2 regions of the Steroidobacter sp. genome follow, and region 2 is predicted to be linked to the other one. Evidence: riboswitches for the same ligand, from Rfam matches in the RefSeq annotation. Region 2 holds a riboswitch; the other holds the start of a gene.
The links. Region 2 has a riboswitch for glycine ahead of gcvT (glycine cleavage system aminomethyltransferase GcvT). Riboswitches for the same ligand answer to the same signal wherever they lie in the genome.

Region 1: linked by a shared signal. The riboswitch ahead of VGD45_RS21870 (TonB-dependent receptor plug domain-containing protein) and the one ahead of gcvT (glycine cleavage system aminomethyltransferase GcvT) in region 2 are both predicted to bind glycine.

The regions. Positions count from the first base shown of each region.
Region 1 is NZ_DASWTF010000036.1:509,073-513,272, reverse strand. Features, by position in the region: gene VGD45_RS21880 (Ig-like domain-containing protein) at 1-142, shown strand, start outside; gene VGD45_RS21875 (hypothetical protein) at 243-1,886, shown strand; glycine riboswitch at 2,230-2,328, shown strand; gene VGD45_RS21870 (TonB-dependent receptor plug domain-containing protein) at 2,496-4,200, shown strand, end outside.
Region 2 is NZ_DASWTF010000027.1:120,593-124,792, reverse strand. Features, by position in the region: gene gcvPA (aminomethyl-transferring glycine dehydrogenase subunit GcvPA) at 1-1,155, opposite strand, end outside; gene gcvH (glycine cleavage system protein GcvH) at 1,164-1,556, opposite strand; gene gcvT (glycine cleavage system aminomethyltransferase GcvT) at 1,634-2,716, opposite strand; glycine riboswitch at 2,782-2,900, opposite strand; glycine riboswitch at 2,933-3,020, opposite strand; gene ispG (flavodoxin-dependent (E)-4-hydroxy-3-methylbut-2-enyl-diphosphate synthase) at 3,089-4,200, shown strand, end outside.

The DNA of each region.
Region 1 (4,200 bases), on a different contig from region 2:
GTTCTCGCTGTGGGAGGTTCGTGGCTTCTCGCATCCGGACTATCCGACGCTGCCGCAGAACTTCGATCTGTATCGTCGCGACAATCAGGTGCCGGGCGGAAACTATCACCCCGCATTCGATGCCTGGCTGGTGCCTCGCTGACCGCATGCGCAGGCTCCTGCAGGTAGTGCTTTGTAGCCTGGCGGTAGCTTCTTGCGGTGGAAGTGATTCGCCTGCGCGCTCGAATGTCGAGCCGCAGGCGGTGACTTTTCCGCTGGAGGTGCTGGGCTCGGCGGGCACGGAAGTCACGCTTCCGGTCAAGATCGACGGCGCGATGCTAAGCGGCGCCGAGCCCGCGGCTGTGACATTGACGTTGCACAACATCGTGCAGGCGGACAGCGCGCAGCTCGTTATCAACGGCGGCGCACCCGTCGACCTCAGTGATGCCAACGGGCCGTTCTCTCATCGAGACGGACGCGTCACAACGGCGACCTTGCCCATCGATCGCGCACTGCTGGTCGTCGGCGACAATCGCTTCGTGTTTCGTTACACGCGGCAGGTGACCGACGCCGGCTCTGCCATCTCGGGATTTCGCGTGCTCAATGTCGCGCTCCGAGTCGGAGATAGAACGCAGCGAGTGGATGCGCCACTCGAAGCGCCGGCGCTATGGAAGCCGATTCGAGATGACGCGCAGTCGCTCGAGCGCGGTCGCTTCTTCTTCAGTGACATCAGTCGCGACGAGGGGCCGGCGTGTGCTCGATGTCATGCCGATTCGGGCGCGGATCTGCAGTATTACGCGTTCTCGAACCACAGCATCGTCGATCGCGCAATGTTTCATCGGTTCACGCGCGAGGAGGCGGAGGATATCGCGAGTTATATCCGCTCACTCGACGTGGTGCGCGCCGGTCGGCCGTATCGAGCGCCGTTCCAGCCCGGCGCGGACAACGTGGGCGCCGCAGGAGCTGGCATCAATTCCGTGCTCGCGGACGACGCCGCGTTCGCGCAGGCGGGCGGGCAGGCCGTTCGGAGTTTCACTCCTTGGGAGTCTGCGGGCGCGGTCGACACGTTTGTGCTTCCAACATCGGTGCAGGCGCCCACCTGGCTGCGGTGGTTGCCGCGAACGTTCGATCCAAGCTGGTTCACGATGGCCGACGGAGTTTTGGCGAAGGCCGAGCAGGCGCTGGCAAACGATCCATCGATCGAGAATGCGCGCACCTTCATGGCGGCGGCGATGCGCGTGGGCACGGAAATTCTCGTGACCACTGGCGATCATCATGGGCGCATCGACGTGTTGCGATTCGCGGCCGTCAAGCTTTGGGATTGGTCACGTCGCATCGGCTTCGATCGTGCGGATCACGGAATGCCGGATGGCGGCCCTGCATATCCTTATGAGGTGGGCTTCGCGTTCTTCGAAGCGGCCGGAGTGGGCAACGCCGTTCCGGACGCGATGGGACAGACGATGTCGTGGTGGTGGGCGCAGCTGGCCGCCAATCCGGGCCGTGGAATGAGCAGCGGACGGCGTCCTCTGAACTACCAGGACGTGTTGTTGGCCGGCTCGGCCGTGGGGCTCGGGCCGGAGCAACTGCGTTTTCTATATTTATACGGAAGTTGGGAAGAGTCGCGAGGCGATCTGGCCGCGGTTTGGGGAACGGAGCAGGGCCCGGTTCGCCTGCTGGCCGTGCCGCTGTCCACGTTGTCGTTACCGGATCGCGTCGAAGTGGTGTTGCGATTCCTGCGCCGTGAAGCCGAGTTCCTCAATGGCGGTGGGCAACTGACGCAAGGACATCATCGCGTCCTGGCGCAGACCTGGAATCGCGTCTGTGAGCAGTTCACGGTGGATCAGCGCGCGGCGGTACGGGCGGCGGCGCCAACGGAAGTCTATACGGACTTTGCTGGGTGCCCCTGATCACAGCCGATAGGTGCCCCAGGGGAAGGATGTTTAGGCTCGCGCGAGTTTAGCTGAAAGTCCTATCGCTCTGCACAATCGCGAAGCACATTCCCGCGCGTGTCGCTCTTGCATGCAGCAGCGCCGCTGCCCCGTTTGCGAGCAGCGCTCATGAGCGCGGGCGGTCGCCTCCACCGATAACGATCTGAATTTCTCGTCTCAAACTGCGTGGAGCAAGCCGTCCCCGAGGCGCGCTTCACGGCAGTGCATCCGAATACAAACACGCTGGCACACAAGATGCTTGTATACAGATATACGCTGTCCGCCAAGGAGCCTCGAGCCAGAACAAACAACGTTCCAACAGACCGGATCGGCAGGAGAGCGAGCGATGACGGCGACGTCCACGCTCCGCCGAAGGAGCAATCTCCCATGAACTCTCAGGCCCAAGTACTGCAGATCCGTGATGCCGTCTGAAGAGCGAGACGCAACAAGCATGCGTCTCCACCGTCGGGGCAAGCACGGCGTGAAGTCGTGCGGAAACTCTCAGGTACCAGGACAGCGGGAGCGGCGCGAAACAACCCTATAAATATAAGGGCCGCGCTGCATTGTCCGTGCTGAGGGAGTTGCATCATGTCGAATGTCACGTCTCGTCTGTCGCTGCGTGCGGCTATCTCCAATCGTCTGGGCGCCACACTGGCGTGCGCCTCGCTGATTGCACTCAATGTCGAAGCTCAGGAAACGTCGGTCGCGGAGGGGCCGATCGATTCAGTCACCGTGACTGGCAGTCGCATCGCGCGCGACGGCTACGATGCGCCCACTCCTGTGAGCGTGCTCGGCGCTGAGGAGATTCAGACGTCTGGCACGGCCAATGTCGCCGACTTCGTGAATACGCTGCCCTCCGTGTTGGGCAGTTCGACGGCATCCAACTCGTCCGGTGCGTTGAGCAATGGACAGGCAGGCATCGCTGCGCTCAATTTACGGTCGCTGGGCACGAATCGCACGCTGGTACTCCTCGATGGCCAGCGTTCGGTGGCTTCGGCTTCGACCGGCGCGGTCGATATCAACACGTTTCCGCAGGCGCTGATCGAGAGAGTCGAGATCGTCACCGGCGGCGCCTCGGCGGCCTACGGATCGGACGCGGTCGGCGGCGTCGTCAACTTCATCCTGGACCGTGACTTCACGGGCGTGAAGACCGACTACGAATACGGCGTCACGACATACGACGACAATCCGAATCACACCTTTACGCTCGCTGCAGGCATGCCGTTCGCCGGCGGTCGGGGACACGTGCTGTTTAGTAGCGAGTACTTCACTCAAGACGGCGTCCACACCATCGACCGTGACTGGAACGAGAGCGGCTTTTTCCAGATCAACAATCCGAATTACACGCCCACCAACGGAGAGCCGTTTCGCCTGGTGGGCGGGGGCATCGGTCCCAGTCAGCACACGCCGGGCGGGCTGATCGTCAGCGGTCCCTTGCGAGGCACTTACTTTGGTACGATCGATCAGACGACGGGGCGCGCCACCGTGGGCCGCCTGGCGTATGGCACCACGAGCGCGAGTAATCCATGGATGATCGGCGGCGACTGGGAGTACACGAGCCAGGGACATGCGGGCAGCAACTCGCTCGCGCCCGACGAGGAACGCCGCACGATCTTCGGTCGGGCGAGTTTTGAGCTGACGCCCGCCGTGGAAGTATTCGCGCAGGTGTCGCACAACGAGTACCAGGGCCTCAGCTATTACCAACAGACGCCCAACGTCGGCAACATCACGATCCGCGCCGACAATGCGTACCTGCCGGCGTCGGTGGTACAGCAGATCGCGCAGTACAACGCCGCGAACGACCCGGATATCACCTCATTTGTCATGGGCTCGACCAACGCCGGCATTCCCGCGGCGGGCAGCAACAACGAGCGCGAGGTGAATCGATATCTCCTCGGCGCGGACGGCGACTTTGCGCTGATCGGTCGGGACTGGCATTGGGATACCTACTTCCAACGCGGCGTCTCGAAGCTGGATGAGAGGCTCATCAACACTTGGAACAACGCGCGCATGGCGCTCGCGCAGGATGCTGTCGTTCACCCGACGACGGGCGAGATCGTGTGCCGCTCATCGATCGCCGATCCAAGCAACGGTTGTGTGCCGATCAACCGCATCGGCATTGGCGGTGTGACCCAGGCAGCCCTCGACTACGTCATTCCGAGCAATCCATACCGTGAGCAGGAGTTGACGCAGGATGTGGCGGCCTTCAACTTTGCGACCAACGATGTCTTCAGCACCTGGGCCGGACCGGTTTCGCTGGCCTTCGGCGGCGAGTGGCGCAAGGAGAAGATCG
Region 2 (4,200 bases):
GTAACCGTCGAACACGACTTTCACGCCGGGAATGCGCGCCAGCTTGTCGACCAGCTTGGCGGCCTGCTGTTGCGAAGTCGCCGCGACCGCCTCCAGACCCGCCGCTCCCAGCAACGACATATGAATCGTCGCCGCCGTCACCAGCAGACCCTGGTTGGTGCAGATGTTGGACGTCGCTTTGCTACGACGAATGTGCTGCTCGCGGGCCTGCAATGTCAGCGTGAAGCCCTGCTTGCCGTCGAGATCGACCGTGCGGCCGATGATCCGGCCCGGCATCTGGCGCACGTGTTCCATGCGCGTGGTCATGAAACCGAAGTACGGACCGCCCGAGGACAGCGGCACGCCCAACGGCTGACCGTCACCGACGACGATGTCGACACCTTTAGTGCCCCACTCGCCCGGCGGCTTGAACAACGCCAGCGACAGCGGATTCACCACGGCGATCACCAGCGCGTTATTGGCATGCGCCCACTCGGTGATCGCATCGACGTCTTCCATCTGGCCGAAGAAATTCGGCTGCTGGATCACGACGGCGGTGATGTCCTCGCCCTTGAGGGCTTCGAGCTTCGAGAACTGCAGCGTGCCCTTGCCCGACTCATACGGCAACACCGTGAAGCTGAGGTTCTGACCCTCGACGACCGCGCGGGACACGGACAGATAAGTCGGATTCAACGACGACGGCACGACGATGCGAGCCGACTTCGACTTGCGATGCGCGCGCACCGCCATCAAACAGGCTTCCGCCAGCGCGGACGCGCCGTCGTAGAGCGACGCATTCGAGACTTCCATGCCCGTCAGGCTGCTCATCATGGTCTGATATTCGTACAGCAGCTGCAGCGTGCCCTGGCTCGCCTCCGCCTGATACGGCGTGTACGCGCTGTAGAACTCGCCGCGCGTCACGATGGCCCAGACAGCTGCGGGAATGTGATGTTCGTAGGCGCCAGCGCCCAGAAAGTTCAGCGGGCGACCGTCCTGTTGCGCGCGCGCCTGCATGAGGCGGCCTACTTCCATCTCGCTCAGTGCGTCGGGTATGCCCGCGAGCGATTTGATACGCAGCGCCGCCGGGATTTCGTCGAAGAGAGCATCGATGCTCGGCGCGCCGATGGCGGCCAGCATTTCGCTGATCTCTGTTTCGGTGTGAGGAATGAACGGCATGGCGGCACTCAGTGGGCGTCGGCGACGACTTTCTCGTAAGCCTTGGCGTCGAGCAGCTGCTGCAGCTCGCCGGTGTTGCTGGGCTTGATCTTGAACAACCAGCCCTGGCCGTACGGATCGCTGTTGACCAGCTCGGGCGAGCCGCTCAGCGCGTCGTTGGCGGCGACCACTTCGCCCGAGACCGGGCTGTACACGTCAGAGGCGGCCTTGACCGACTCGACCACCGCGGCGGCGCCGCCCTTGGTCAGCGACTTGCCCACTTCCGGGACTTCGACGAACACCAGATCGCCGAGCGCGCCCTGCGCGTGGTCGGAGATGCCGATGGTGACCGTTCCGTCACTTTCCACACGTGCCCACTCGTGGGAATCCAGATATTTCAGATCGGCAGGAATGTTCGACATGGGTGTGTCCTCGATAACAATGCGGAAAATGAAATCAGAAAACTTTGAATACTCGAAATCAGGGGCGCACGTCGCGATCAGGAAACCAGCGGCTTGCCGTTGCGCACGAACGGATATTTCACGACGCGGGCCGCGAGCAATTTGCCGCGAATATCGACCTCGACGCGATCGCCGGTCGCCGCGGGCACGCGCGCGAAAGCGATGGACTTTTCCATCGTGGGCGAGAATGTGCCGCTGGTGATCTCGCCGTCGCCAGCAGAAGTGACGACTCGCTGATGACCGCGCAGCACTCCGCGATCGTCGAGAATCAGACCGACCAGCTTGCGCGGCACGCCCGGGGCGCGTTGCGCTTCGAGCGCAGCGCGCCCCACGAAATCGCGTTCTGGCGGATCGAATGCGACTGTCCAGGTGAGACCGGATTCGAGCGGCGACAGGTTCTCGTCCATGTCGTTGCCATACAGATTCATGCCGGCTTCGAGTCGCAACGTGTCGCGCGCACCGAGTCCGCACTGCGCGACACCAGCGGCCTTCAGGTCGCTCCAGAACTTCGGCGCATCAGCCACCGGCAACATGATTTCCCAGCCGTCTTCGCCCGTGTAACCCGTGCGAGCGATGAAGTACGGCCCGAACTCCCGGCCGACAAAAGTTTTCAGCTGTAAAGCTTCGTCCGCATATTTGCCGATCAGCGTCGCGGCCTTGGTGCGCGCGTTCGGCCCTTGCACGGCGATCATGGCCAGATCGGTGCGCGGCTTCACGTCGACCTGGAACTGATCGGAAAAGCGCTTCAGCCACGCGATGTCTTTGTCGCGTGTGCCTGCGTTCACGACCACGCGGAACCAGGATTCGTTGATGAAATAAACAATGAGATCGTCCACCACGCCGCCACGCTCGTTGAGCATGCAGCTGTACAGAGCCTTGCCCGGCTCTTTCAGCTTGGCGACATCGTTGGCGAGCAGATATCGCAGGTAGTCACGAACGCGCGCTCCCGTGACATCGGCGATGAGCATGTGGGAAACGTCGAACATTCCGGCGTCGCGGCGCACGGCGTGATGCTCTTCGATCTGCGAGCCGTAATTGACCGGCATGTCCCAGCCGCCGAAATCGACCAGGCGTGCGCCCGCGGCGACATGGGTGTCGTATAGAGGAGTCTTGAGGCCCATCGAATGCTCCGGAGTCAGCCGTTGTGGATCGGGTCAAAAGCAAAGCGCGGAACGCCCGTGCGTTCGACGCCCCCTCTGTCCTGCGACCTGAGAGATCCGGCGCCAGCTTGCAGCTGGAGCCTCTCCCCTTCGGTGAACCGCCGACCTGCTCGAGGTTTGGCAGCTACTCTCCAGAGCCCGCCGAGTGGTGGGGCGGAGGCGGCTCCGCCCGATCCACAGTGCACGCCGTTCATTTGCCTGAGCGTTTCCGGGCGGTTGCGCCTTCGGCGGCGGGGTGGTTCCCGCTCTCTCCGGCCGTGCCTTGCGATGGGTGCGCGTATGGTAGCCGAACCCGATGGCCATTGCTCATGGACAGGGGCGCAACGGGTTACAATGCACGCCTCTATGCGCCCCATCCGACGTCACTCCATTCCCGTCCGCATCGGCTCCGTCACTGTCGGCGGGCCCGCCCCGGTCGTCGTGCAATCGATGACCAATACCGACACTGCCGACATCGAGTCCACCGTTGCCCAAGTCAAAGCTCTGGCGCGCGCAGGCTCCGAGTTGGTGCGCGTTACTGTTAACACCGACGAAGCCGCCGCGGCCGTTCCCCATATCCGCGATCGGCTCGCGCAGATGGGCGTTCACGTGCCCATCGTCGGCGACTTCCACTTCAACGGACATAAGCTGCTCAAGGCGCACCCTGCCTGCGCCGAGGCCTTGGCGAAATACCGTATTAACCCCGGTAACGTCGGTCGCGGCAGCAAGCGCGATCCGCAGTTCGCGGAAATGATCGAAGTCGCCATTCGCAACGACAAGCCGGTCCGCATCGGCGTGAACTGGGGCAGCCTGGACCAGGATCTGCTGACCCGTCTCATGGATGAGAACTCGAAGTCGGCCGAACCGATGGATGCGCGGGAGGTGACTCGCGAAGCGCTGGTTGTTTCGGCCCTCGAGTCGGCCAAGCGCGCCGAGGAGTTGGGCCTGGGCTCCAATCGGATCGTGATTTCGTGCAAGGTCAGCGGCGTGCAGGACCTGATCTCTGTTTATCGAAATTTGGCTAAACGCTGCGACTACGCGCTGCACCTCGGCTTGACCGAGGCCGGCATGGGCTCCAAAGGCATCGTCGCTTCCACCGCCGGCATGGCCGTGCTGCTCCAGGAAGGCATCGGCGACACCATCCGGGTATCGCTCACGCCCGAGCCCAACGGCGATCGCACCCAGGAAGTCATCGTCGCGCAGGAAATCCTGCAGACCATGGGCCTGCGCTCGTTCATGCCCATGGTGGTCGCCTGCCCCGGCTGCGGCCGCACCACGTCCACGTATTTCCAGGAACTGGCGCAGAAGATCCAATCTCACATCCGCCATCAGATGCCGGAGTGGCGCAAGCAGTACGTCGGCGTCGAGGACATGACGGTCGCGGTCATGGGCTGCGTCGTCAACGGCCCCGGCGAGAGCAAGCACGCCAACATCGGCATCAGCCTGCCGGGCACCGGCGAGCGGCC